Regions from separate parts of the Streptomyces sp. G45 genome, predicted to be linked through region 3. Evidence: riboswitches for the same ligand, from Rfam matches in the RefSeq annotation. Region 3 holds a riboswitch; each other region holds the start of a gene.

Region 1 (3,268 bases), 2.3 Mb from region 3:
GCCCAGCGCGCCGTGCTGCCCCAGCCGGAGGCCCGCATCGGCGGCCTGGACGTCGCCGCGCGCTACGAGGCCGCGCAGGCCGACGCGTTCATCGGCGGCGACCTGTACGCGGTGCAGGACACCGCGCACGGCGTCCGCGTCATCGTCGGCGACGTACGCGGCAAGGGCATGGGCGCGGTGGCGGCGGTCGCCGTCGTCATCGGCGCCTTCCGGGAGGCGGCCGAGCAGGAGGCCACCCTGGAGGCGGTCGCGCAGCGCCTGGAGCGGGCGCTCGCCCGGGAGGGCACACGGCGCGACGGCCTGGACGCCTTCGAGGGGTTCACCACCGCCGTGCTCGCCGAGATCCCGCGCGGCGACGGCGTCGTACGCGTCCTCAACCGCGGCCACCCCGAGCCGCTGGTGCTGCGCGACGACGGGCGGATGTGCGTCCTGGCGCCGTCCGAGCCCGCGCTGCCGCTCGGCATGGGCGAGCTGGGCGGCTGGCCCGACCGAGCCGACGAGACGGAGTTCCCGCCCGGCTCCACGCTGCTGCTGTACACCGACGGGCTCACCGAGGCACGCGACGCGCACGGCGTCTTCTACGACCCCGTGGCCCGGCTCGGCGGCCGGGTCTTCGCGGGCGACGACGCCCCCGAGGCGCTCGTCTCGACGCTCGTGGCGGAGGTCATCGCACACACCGGGGGCGGCGCCACGGACGATCTCGCGCTGCTCGCGGTACGGCGGCCCCGTCACAGCCCGTGACTGATCCACGCCCCTGTGCTCCGCACTTGACGGGGCGTCAGCCGCGTACGGAGATCGAGTCCGGCGCGCAGCGTCACGAGGGCGGCTCAACTCGCCCCGTTCCAGGCGCTGATGTCCCGTTGTGTTCGTGGCGTAAGCGTTAACGATCAACCGGAACGGCTTGGAATACGGCCCCGCTGTCTATTAACGTTCGATAACGCAGCGCGGTCGTCCCAGCCGTCACGAGAGACGGCTCCGTGCGCACACGCCTAATCCCGCAAGGGAGCCGGGGAACCACCATCTTGGGGTGAATCGGGCTCTTCTCGCGTACGCGGTCTACGTCCCCCGTAGGCCCCCGCGTCCGCGCGGCCTGCCCGTAGGAGACCTTCCTGCTCCGAACCCGTCAGCTAACCCGGTAGGCGAGAAGGAAGGAAAGGAGTGCGCCCCAGTGGCGTCCAACCGGCCTGCTCCGCAAGCGCTTCAGGTGCCGAACGACGACCCGGCCACCGCCGGTCCCGGTGACTACCCCGGCTTCGCCGACACCGCCCCCTACGCCGCCTACCCCGGGCCCGATCAGCCCTGGGAGGAGTGGAACCCCACCGCGGAGTCCGTCCGGCCGGTGCGCGGCAAGCACCGCATCCACAAGAAGGGCGGCGGCGGCCTCGCCCGCAGCTCCACCGTCCTCGGCGTCGGCGTCATCGCCGCCGTCGGCGCGGGCGGCATCGCCACGGCGCAGGGCGGCAAGCCGCCGGTCTCCATCTCGCTGCCGGACGTGGCGTCCGCCGCCGAGTCGCTGCCCGGCGTGGGCTCCCTGATATCCGACGACGCGCCGTCGGCGCCGGAGACGGCCGCCGCGGCCGCGCCCCTCAGCTCCGCGGGCGTCCCCGACGCCGACGCCCAGCGGGGCGGCACCGACGCCGGTGAGGCGCTGCGCGCCCGCATCCTCCAGCAGGCCGAGAACCAGCGGCACCAGGCCGACGACGCCCTGCGCCAGCAGGCCCAGGACGCCGCCGTGCAGAAGGCCGCCGAGCAGGCCAGGGCCCAGCAGGGCAAGGCGGAGGCCGCCGCCAAGGCCAAGGCCGCCGAGGAGAAGCGGAAGAAGGAGGAGGCGGCCCGCAAGAAGCGCGAGGCCGAGCGCCTCGCCAAGCTCGCCAAGAGCTACGCGCTGCCCACCTCGTCGTACACCCTCACCTCCCACTTCGGCGACTCCGGCACCATGTGGTCCTCCGGCCACCACACCGGCCTCGACTTCGCCGCCCCCGCGGGTACCCTCCTCAAGGCCGTCCACACCGGCACCATCAAGGAGGCGGGCCTCGCCGGTGCCTACGGCTACCGCACGGTCCTGGAGCTGGAGGACGGCACCGAGATCTGGTACTGCCACCAGTCCTCGATGAGCGTCAGCGTCGGCCAGAAGGTCACCACCGGCCAGGTCATCGGCCGCGTCGGCGCCACCGGCAACGTCACCGGCGCGCACCTCCACATGGAGGTCCACACGAGCGGCGGCGGCACCGTCGACCCCCTCGCGTGGCTGCGCGACAAGGGCCTCACCCCCTAAGGCCTCACCCTCTAAGGGCCTTCCGGCCCCCCAAGGGACTCCCGGCCCCCAAGGCCCTCCCAGGTTCCGGCGGCCCTGGCGACGACCCCCCGACGTCAGGGCCGTCGGTCACGCCCCCGCGCCCCGACACCCGCGCCGCCCTCCGCCCCGCCCCGCCCCGCTTCCCGCGCCGGACACCGGAATTCCGCTGTCCGCAAGGGCGTTGATCACCCGTATGACCACTCTTCGCCCACTGGGCCCGTCCGACCTCGAAGTCTTCCCCTCGCCCTCGGCGGCAACGTCTTCGGCTGGACCGCCGACCAGGCGGAGTCCTTCGCCGTGCTCGACGCCTACACGGCCGCGGGCGGCAACTTCGTCGACACCGCCGACGTCTACTCCGCCTGGGTGGACGGCAACCAGGGCGGCGAGTCCGAGACCATACTCGGCCGGTGGCTGGCCGCGCGCGGCAACCGCTCCGACGTCGTCATCGCCACCAAGGTCGGCGCCCACCCCGACCACAAGGGCCTCGCCGCGGCCACCATCAAGTCCGCGGCGGAGGAGTCCCTGCGCCGCCTCGGCACCGACTACATCGACCTGTACTACACGCACTACGACGACCCGTCCGTGCCCGTCGAGGAGGTCCTCACCGCCCTCGACGAACTGGTGCGCGCGGGCAAGGTGCGCGCCATCGCCGCGTCGAACATCACCGCCGAGCGCCTCCAGGAGTTCCTGGACTTCTCCGACCGCGAGGGCCTGGTGCGGTACGTGGCGATCCAGCCGCACTACAACCTGGTCTCGCGCGACACCTACGAGGGCCCGCTCCAGGAGATCGCCTCCCGCTCCGGGCTCGCCGCCGTCCCGTACTACGCGCTCGCCTCCGGCTTCCTCACCGGCAAGTACCGCCCGGGCACCCAGGTCGACAGCGCCCGCGCGGGCAAGGCCGGGGAGTACCTGGCGACCGAGCGGGGCCGCCGGGTCCTGGCCGCCCTCGCCACGGTCGCCGAGGCCCGCGGC
Region 2 (3,268 bases), 1.3 Mb from region 3:
GGCCCGCACCCTGACAGGGGCGCGGGCCCGCCGTCGTATCGCCCTGCTCCCTGAGAAGGCGGGCCTCTCCGTAGGAGACGGGTCTCTTCGGAGACAGATCTCTACGGAGACGGGTCTCTACGGAGACGGGTCTCTACGGAGACGGGGCGCCGTCCGGCCGGAGGGTTACGCGGGGCGTGTCACGCTGTGGATCGGCATGGAGTAGATCGACTCGACGCGGACGTTCGCGCCGGGCTTCGGGGCGTGGATCATCTTGCCGTCGCCGATGTAGATCCCGACGTGGCTGATGTCGTCGTAGAAGAAGACCAGGTCGCCGCGCTTGGCGTTCGCCGCCGAGACCTTCGTGCCGACCTTCACCTGGTCCCAGGTGGTCCGCGGCAGCGAGATCCCCGCGGTCTTCCACGCGGCCTGGGTGAGCCCGGAGCAGTCGTAGGAGCCGGGCCCGGTGGCGCCCCACACATAGGGCTTGCCGATCTGCTGCTCGGCGAAGGCGATCACCTTCTCGGCCTTGGCGGCGTAACCGCTGTCCGTGCTGCCAGACCCGGAGCCGGACCCTGACCCTGTCCCTGAGCCGCCGTCCGAGCCGGACCCCGACCCTGACCCGGCCCCCGTCCCGGACCCCGACCCCGTACCGGAGTCCTGCTCCCGCTCCCGTTCGCGTTCCCGCTCGCGCCGCCGCTCCGCCTCCTCGGCCTTCCGCTCGCGCTCGGCCTCCGCCTGCTTGCGCGCGAGTTCGGCCGCCCTGCGCTGGGCCGCGGCCTCCTTCCGCTTCTCGATGGCGGCGAGCCGCGCCTTCTCCTCGGCGGTCAGCTTCGACAGGAGGCCGCGGGCCTCGCTCAGCTTGGTCTGGACGGTCCGCTTGCTCGTCCGCAGGTCGTCGCGGGAGTCCTGGAGCGACTTCAGGCTCTTGGCGGCCTTCGCGCGCTGCTTGGTCGCGGCGACGGTCTGCGTCTGGAAGTCGTCGACGGCCTTCTTCTGGCGGCTCGTGAGGCGGTCGGCGAGGTGGTTCTGGTCGAAGAACCCCTTCGGGTCGTCGGCGAGCATCATCGTGGCGGTCTCGGAGACGGTGCCGGTGCGGTACTGCGCGGCGGCGAAGGAGCCCAGCCGACGGCGGGCGTCGTTGAGGCGGTCGGTGCGGCGGGCCACGTCGTCCAGGAGGCGGTCGACCTTCTTGCGCTGCCGGTCGGTGCGCTCCTTGGCCGCGTTGTACCTCTGCGTGGCCGTGCCCGCCTGCCGGTAGAGGGCGTCGACCTTCCTCTGGACCTCTTCGAGGGACGGCTTGCCCGGCGCGGAGGGGGCGTGGGGGCGCGTGGGGGCGGACGGCGCGGCGTTCGCGCTCTGCGAGAGCAGGGCCACCGAGGTGAGGGCGGCCGTCGTGATGCCGAGGGCGGGGGTCGTGCGTATGCGGGCCGGGCGGCTGCGTGGCTTGCGGTGCGACGCCAAGGTCGGCGACTCCTTCCGTGGACCGCCTACCGGGTTAGCTGTCGGGTTCGGGCGGACGGATCGGAAGGCTGCCCTACCGTCCCGTACGGAGGTACGGGACCGATTCACCCCGGGATCGTGGTGGGTCCCCGGCTCCGGAAGCGTCACGTGACCGTGGCGTCACGCGGTGCGCCGGACTCGGCGGAGGCCGCGCGGTCCGGCGTGGTTCGCCGGTTGGGGGACGTGCGGCCCGCGGGGCACGCTAGCCAACTCCTGTGGCGCCGGGGAAGGTTGGTGTTCGATATGCCCGATACGTTTTCGTCGCGCTGCGGGGCCTGTGGCGCGACAGGGGGGCGCCATCGCATAGGGTGACCGCACGGTGACCGAGGGGAGTGGCCGGGGGCAGGGCGGGGTTGGCCGGAACCCGGGGCGGGTTGTCAGTGGGTCCGCCTAGACTCGGGAGGCGATGAGCAGCCTCTTTGACGACAGCTTCCTGGCGGACCTCACACCCCCACAGGGTGCCGAGGAGGAGCCCCCGCCGCCGCCCGAGGACAGCGCCCCGGAGACCGTTCCGGACGACCTGTTCGACGGGAAGTTCGACGCGCCCGTGGACCGGGACGCGTACTACCGGGACGGCGCCCCGCGCCCGGCGATCGACCCGGCCGCCCTCCTGGACGGGCTGAACGAGAACCAGCGCGCGGCCGTGGTGCACGCGGGCTCCCCGCTGCTCATCGTCGCGGGCGCGGGCTCCGGCAAGACCCGCGTCCTCACGCACCGCATCGCGTACCTGCTCGCCGAGCGCGGCGTGCACCCCGGCCAGATCCTCGCGATCACCTTCACGAACAAGGCCGCGGGCGAGATGAAGGAGCGCGTCGAGCAGCTCGTGGGCCCGCGGGCGAACGCGATGTGGGTGTCGACGTTCCACAGCGCGTGCGTGCGCATCCTGCGCCGCGAGTACAAGAAGCTGGGCTTCACGTCCTCGTTCTCGATCTACGACGCCGCGGACTCCAAGCGCCTGATGGCGCTGGTCTGCCGGGACCTCGACCTGGATCCGAAGAAGTTCCCGCCGAAGTCGTTCAGCGCCAAGATCTCCAACCTGAAGAACGAGCTGGTCGACGAGGAGGACTTCGCCGCCCAGGCCGCCGACGGCTTCGAGAAGACCCTCGCCCAGGCGTACGCGATGTACCAGTCGCGCCTCCGCGAGGCCAACGCCCTCGACTTCGACGACCTGATCATGACGACGGTCAACCTGCTGCGCGCCTTCCCGGACGTCGCCGAGCACTACCGCCGCCGCTTCCGCCACGTGATGGTCGACGAGTACCAGGACACCAACCACGCCCAGTACGCCCTCGTGCGCGAGCTGGTCGGCCCCTCCCGGCAGGACTCCGACGGCGAGGACGGCGGCGGGGGCGAAGGCGGTGGCGCAGGCGGGGCCGAGGGCCCGGCCGAGCTGTGCGTCGTCGGTGACGCCGACCAGTCGATCTACGCCTTCCGCGGCGCCACCATCCGCAACATCCTCCAGTTCGAGGAGGACTACCCGGACGCGACCACGATCCTCCTGGAGCAGAACTACCGCTCCACCCAGACGATCCTCAGCGCCGCCAACGCCGTCATCGAGCGCAACGAGTCCCGCCGCCCGAAGAACCTGTGGACCAACCAGGGCGCGGGCGCCCGCATCACCGGCTACGTCGCGGACACGGAGCACGACGAGGCCCAGTTCGTCGCCGACGAGATCGACCGCCTCACGGACGCGGGCGACGCCAAGGCGGGCGACGTCGCGATCTTCTACCGGACGAACGCGCAGTCCCGTGTCTTCGAAGAGATCTTCATCCGCGTCGGCCTGCCC
Region 3 (3,268 bases):
GATTACCTGGTACGACGAGACGCGCCGGGCACGGAAAGGGAATACCGGAAGCACTGGACGCCCGCACGCTCTGAAACTCGGCGGCGCGCCTTTCCCCGTTCCTTGTGTACGGCGCCGCCGTTAATTCCGTACGCCCACTCTGTTGACGGCGTGTTGCGAATCCCTCACACGTCCGGCGCGGCCCGCGGTACCCGCGATACGGGGACGGCAGGCGGACGCCGCGCGCTCGGCGTCCAGGGTGGTGAGCGCCCGCGCGCGCTCCATGTCGCGGCGGGCGACGGCGTCGACGACCGCGGCGTGCCCCGCCCAGGTCCGCTCGGGCACCGCCGGGACCTGCTCCACGTACATCCACGCCATCTTGTGGCGCAACTGCGTGAGCAGGGCGATCAGGCCCGGGCTCGCGGAGGCCTGGGCGAGCGTCTCGTGGAACCAGGCGTCGAGCGAGCGCAGTTCCTCGCCGCCGCCGCGCCGGGCCCGCTCCTGGCCGAGCCGCACGAGGCCGCGCAGCACCTTCAGATGGGCGTCCGTGCGCCGCTGCGCGGCGCGGGCGGCGGCCAGCGGCTCCAGGAGCGTGCGGACCTCGAGGAGGTCGGCGGCGTCCTGCTCGGTGGGCTCGGCGACGCATGCGCCCGCGTGCCTGCGCGTGACGACGAAGCCCTCCGCCTCCAGGGTGCGCAGGGCCTCGCGCACGGGGACGCGGGAGACTCCGTAGCGTCGGGCCAGCAGTTCTTCGGTGAGGCGCGTGCCGCGTTCGTAGACACCGGCGACGATGTCGTCCCGGATGGCCGTGCACACCGAGTGTGCGGGAATACGCATGACGGACCTCCGCGTCAATTCCCCTTATGCCCGAGGGCTCTTTGGATGCCAAGGGCTCTATGGGCTCTACGGACTCTATGGCAGGGGGCCGGGTTTTCCGACGGTGCGCGGATTCCATGGATATCTTTTGGCCACAGGTCCCAGGTCCCGGGGTATGGGCCGGTCGGGCCTCGGGCCGGACGAGCCTCGGCCCCGGGCATTGGGCTCCCGGGGGGGGATTGCGCTTCGGACTTCGGGCTTCCGGTCCCGTGACGCCGAAAGCCCCGGCACGGGGAGCCGGGGCTTTCGTACGGCTTTCGTACGGTGAGGTCGCGTCGAGGGCGACGCGTGCCGGGTCAGACGTTGACGCCGTGGGAGCGCAGGTACGCGATCGGGTCGATGTCCGAGCCGTAGTCGGCGCCGGTGCGGGCCTCGAAGTGGAGGTGCGGGCCGGAGGAGTTGCCGGTGGAGCCGGACAGGCCGATCTGCTGGCCGGGGGTCACGGTCTGGCCGACGGTGACGCTGAGGGAGGACAGGTGGCCGTACTGCGTGTACGTGCCGTCGTTCATCTTGATCACGACGTTGTTGCCGTAGGCGCCGCCCCAGCCCGCCTCGACGACGGTGCCCGCGCCGACGGCCTTGACCGAGGTGCCGGACGCGGCGTGGAAGTCGATGCCGGTGTGGCTGCCGGAGGACCACATGCCGCCGCCCGCCTTGTAGGCGGTGGAGACGTACGAGCCGCTGACCGGGGCCACGTAGGCGTTCAGGCGCTTGCGCTCGGCGTCGCGGGCGGCGCGCTCCTTGGCCTCGCGGGCCTCACGGGCCTCGCGCTCCTTCTTCGCCTTGGCCTCCGCCTTGGCCTTCGCGGCGGCCTCCGCACGGCGCTTCTGCTCGGCGGCCTTCTGGCGCGCCGCTTCCTCGGCCTGCTTCTGCGCCGCGGCGTCGATGGCGGCCTGCTTCTGCACGGCGGCCTGCGTGTCGATCTCGCTGGCCAGGGAGTCGCCGACGGAGATGGCCGGGGTCAGGCCGGTGGTCGCGTGGTCGGCGGGCGCGTCGGCGGCGAGCGCCGGAGCGGCGAGGCCCGAGATGACGCCGGTGGTGGTGAGCGCGGCGACACCGGCGGCGCTGGCCGTGGTGCGCGTGAGGCGGCTCGGGCGGCGGTGCTTGCCGGTCGGGCGGATGAGCGCCATGAAGCGGCTGGTCCTTTCCTTCCTTCTCGCCTACCGGGTTAGCTGACGGGTTCGGAGCAGGAAGGTCTCCTACGGGCTCCTCGCCGCGCGGCAAGGCGTCCGATTCACCCCAGGGGACTTGGGTCCCCGGCTCCCCTGGCTCGCGCCGTACGGGGACTCGGCGATGACTGTCCGGTGCCGCGGACGCGGCGTACTGCCTGACGGACAGCCGGATCGACGCTAAACGGCTCTTCTTTCAATCGACAAACGGATCCCGGCTTTTGTAGCGCACGCCACACGGCAGACACCCAACCTCCCTGTCAATTCGGACATATGGCGGCATGCAGGGACCCCAGGGGCTTCTTGAGCCTCCGGGGTCCCTTGAGTTACGCGGTGTTGGTGCCGGTTTGTCCGGGCGGTGCCGAACCTGCTTGGCGGGGGTGGCGGCGGGCCTGTCGGCCCGCGCAGTGGCGGGCCCGGCCATGCGCGCAGTGGCGGGCCCGGCCATGCGCGTGGCGGCGGGCCCGGCCATGCGCGTGGCGGCGGGCCCGCCGCTCAGCCGGTGACGACCGTCACCTCGCCGATGCCGAGCGCCTTCACGGGCTCCGCGATCTGCGCCGCGTCACCCACGAGGACCGTCACCAGGCGGTCGCTCGGGAAGGCGCTGACGACGGCCGCGGTGGCCTCGACGGTGCCGGTCTCGGCCAACTGCCGGTACAAATGGGCCTGGAAGTCGTCCGGGAGGTGCTGCTCGACCTGGTCGGCGAGGGTGGCGGCGACCGCCGCGGCCGTCTCGTACTTCAGCGGGGCCACGCCCACCAGGTTCTGCACGGCGACGTCGCGCTCGGCGTCCGTGAGGCCCTCCGCGGCGAGGGTGCGCAGCACCTTCCACAGGTCGTCGAGCGCCGGGCCCGTGTTGGGCGTGTCCACGGAGCCGCTGATGGCGAGCATGGCGCTGCCGGAGCCGTCCGGCGCGGAGCGCAGCACCTGACTGAAGGCGCGCACCCCGTATGTGTACCCCTTCTCCTCGCGCAGGACGCGGTCGAGGCGCGAGGTGAGGGTGCCGCCCAGGCAGTACGTGCCGAGGACCTGGGCGGGCCACACGCGGGCGTGCCGGTCCGCGCCGACGCGGCCGATGAGGAGCTGCGTCTGCACGGCGCCGGGGCGGTCCACGATGACGACCCGGCCCCTGTCGTCGGCGGTCACCGGGGGCACCGGGCGCGGCTCGGCCGGGCCGCCGGTCCAGGCGCCGAGGGTGTCGGCGAGGACGGCGTCCAGGTCGGTGCCCGTGAGGTCGCCGACGA

The links. Region 3 has a riboswitch for cyclic di-AMP ahead of ACOBQU_RS09910 (M23 family metallopeptidase). Riboswitches for the same ligand answer to the same signal wherever they lie in the genome.
Region 1: another riboswitch for cyclic di-AMP. It lies ahead of ACOBQU_RS20335 (M23 family metallopeptidase); the one in region 3 lies ahead of ACOBQU_RS09910 (M23 family metallopeptidase).
Region 2: another riboswitch for cyclic di-AMP. It lies ahead of ACOBQU_RS15225 (NlpC/P60 family protein); the one in region 3 lies ahead of ACOBQU_RS09910 (M23 family metallopeptidase).

What each region holds. Positions count from the first base shown of each region.
Region 1 covers NZ_JBMUZU010000001.1:4,855,020-4,858,287, forward strand. Annotated here, with positions in the region: gene ACOBQU_RS20330 (PP2C family protein-serine/threonine phosphatase) at 1-741, shown strand, start outside; cyclic di-AMP (ydaO/yuaA leader) riboswitch at 977-1,157, shown strand; gene ACOBQU_RS20335 (M23 family metallopeptidase) at 1,169-2,275, shown strand; partial or broken gene ACOBQU_RS20340 (aldo/keto reductase) at 2,490-3,268, shown strand, end outside.
Region 2 covers NZ_JBMUZU010000001.1:3,764,337-3,767,604, reverse strand. Annotated here, with positions in the region: gene ACOBQU_RS15225 (NlpC/P60 family protein) at 166-1,443, opposite strand; cyclic di-AMP (ydaO/yuaA leader) riboswitch at 1,452-1,596, opposite strand; gene pcrA (DNA helicase PcrA) at 1,889-3,268, shown strand, end outside.
Region 3 covers NZ_JBMUZU010000001.1:2,508,466-2,511,733, forward strand. Annotated here, with positions in the region: gene ACOBQU_RS09905 (GntR family transcriptional regulator) at 121-816, opposite strand; gene ACOBQU_RS09910 (M23 family metallopeptidase) at 1,152-1,985, opposite strand; cyclic di-AMP (ydaO/yuaA leader) riboswitch at 1,999-2,158, opposite strand; gene ACOBQU_RS09915 (M16 family metallopeptidase) at 2,520-3,268, opposite strand, start outside.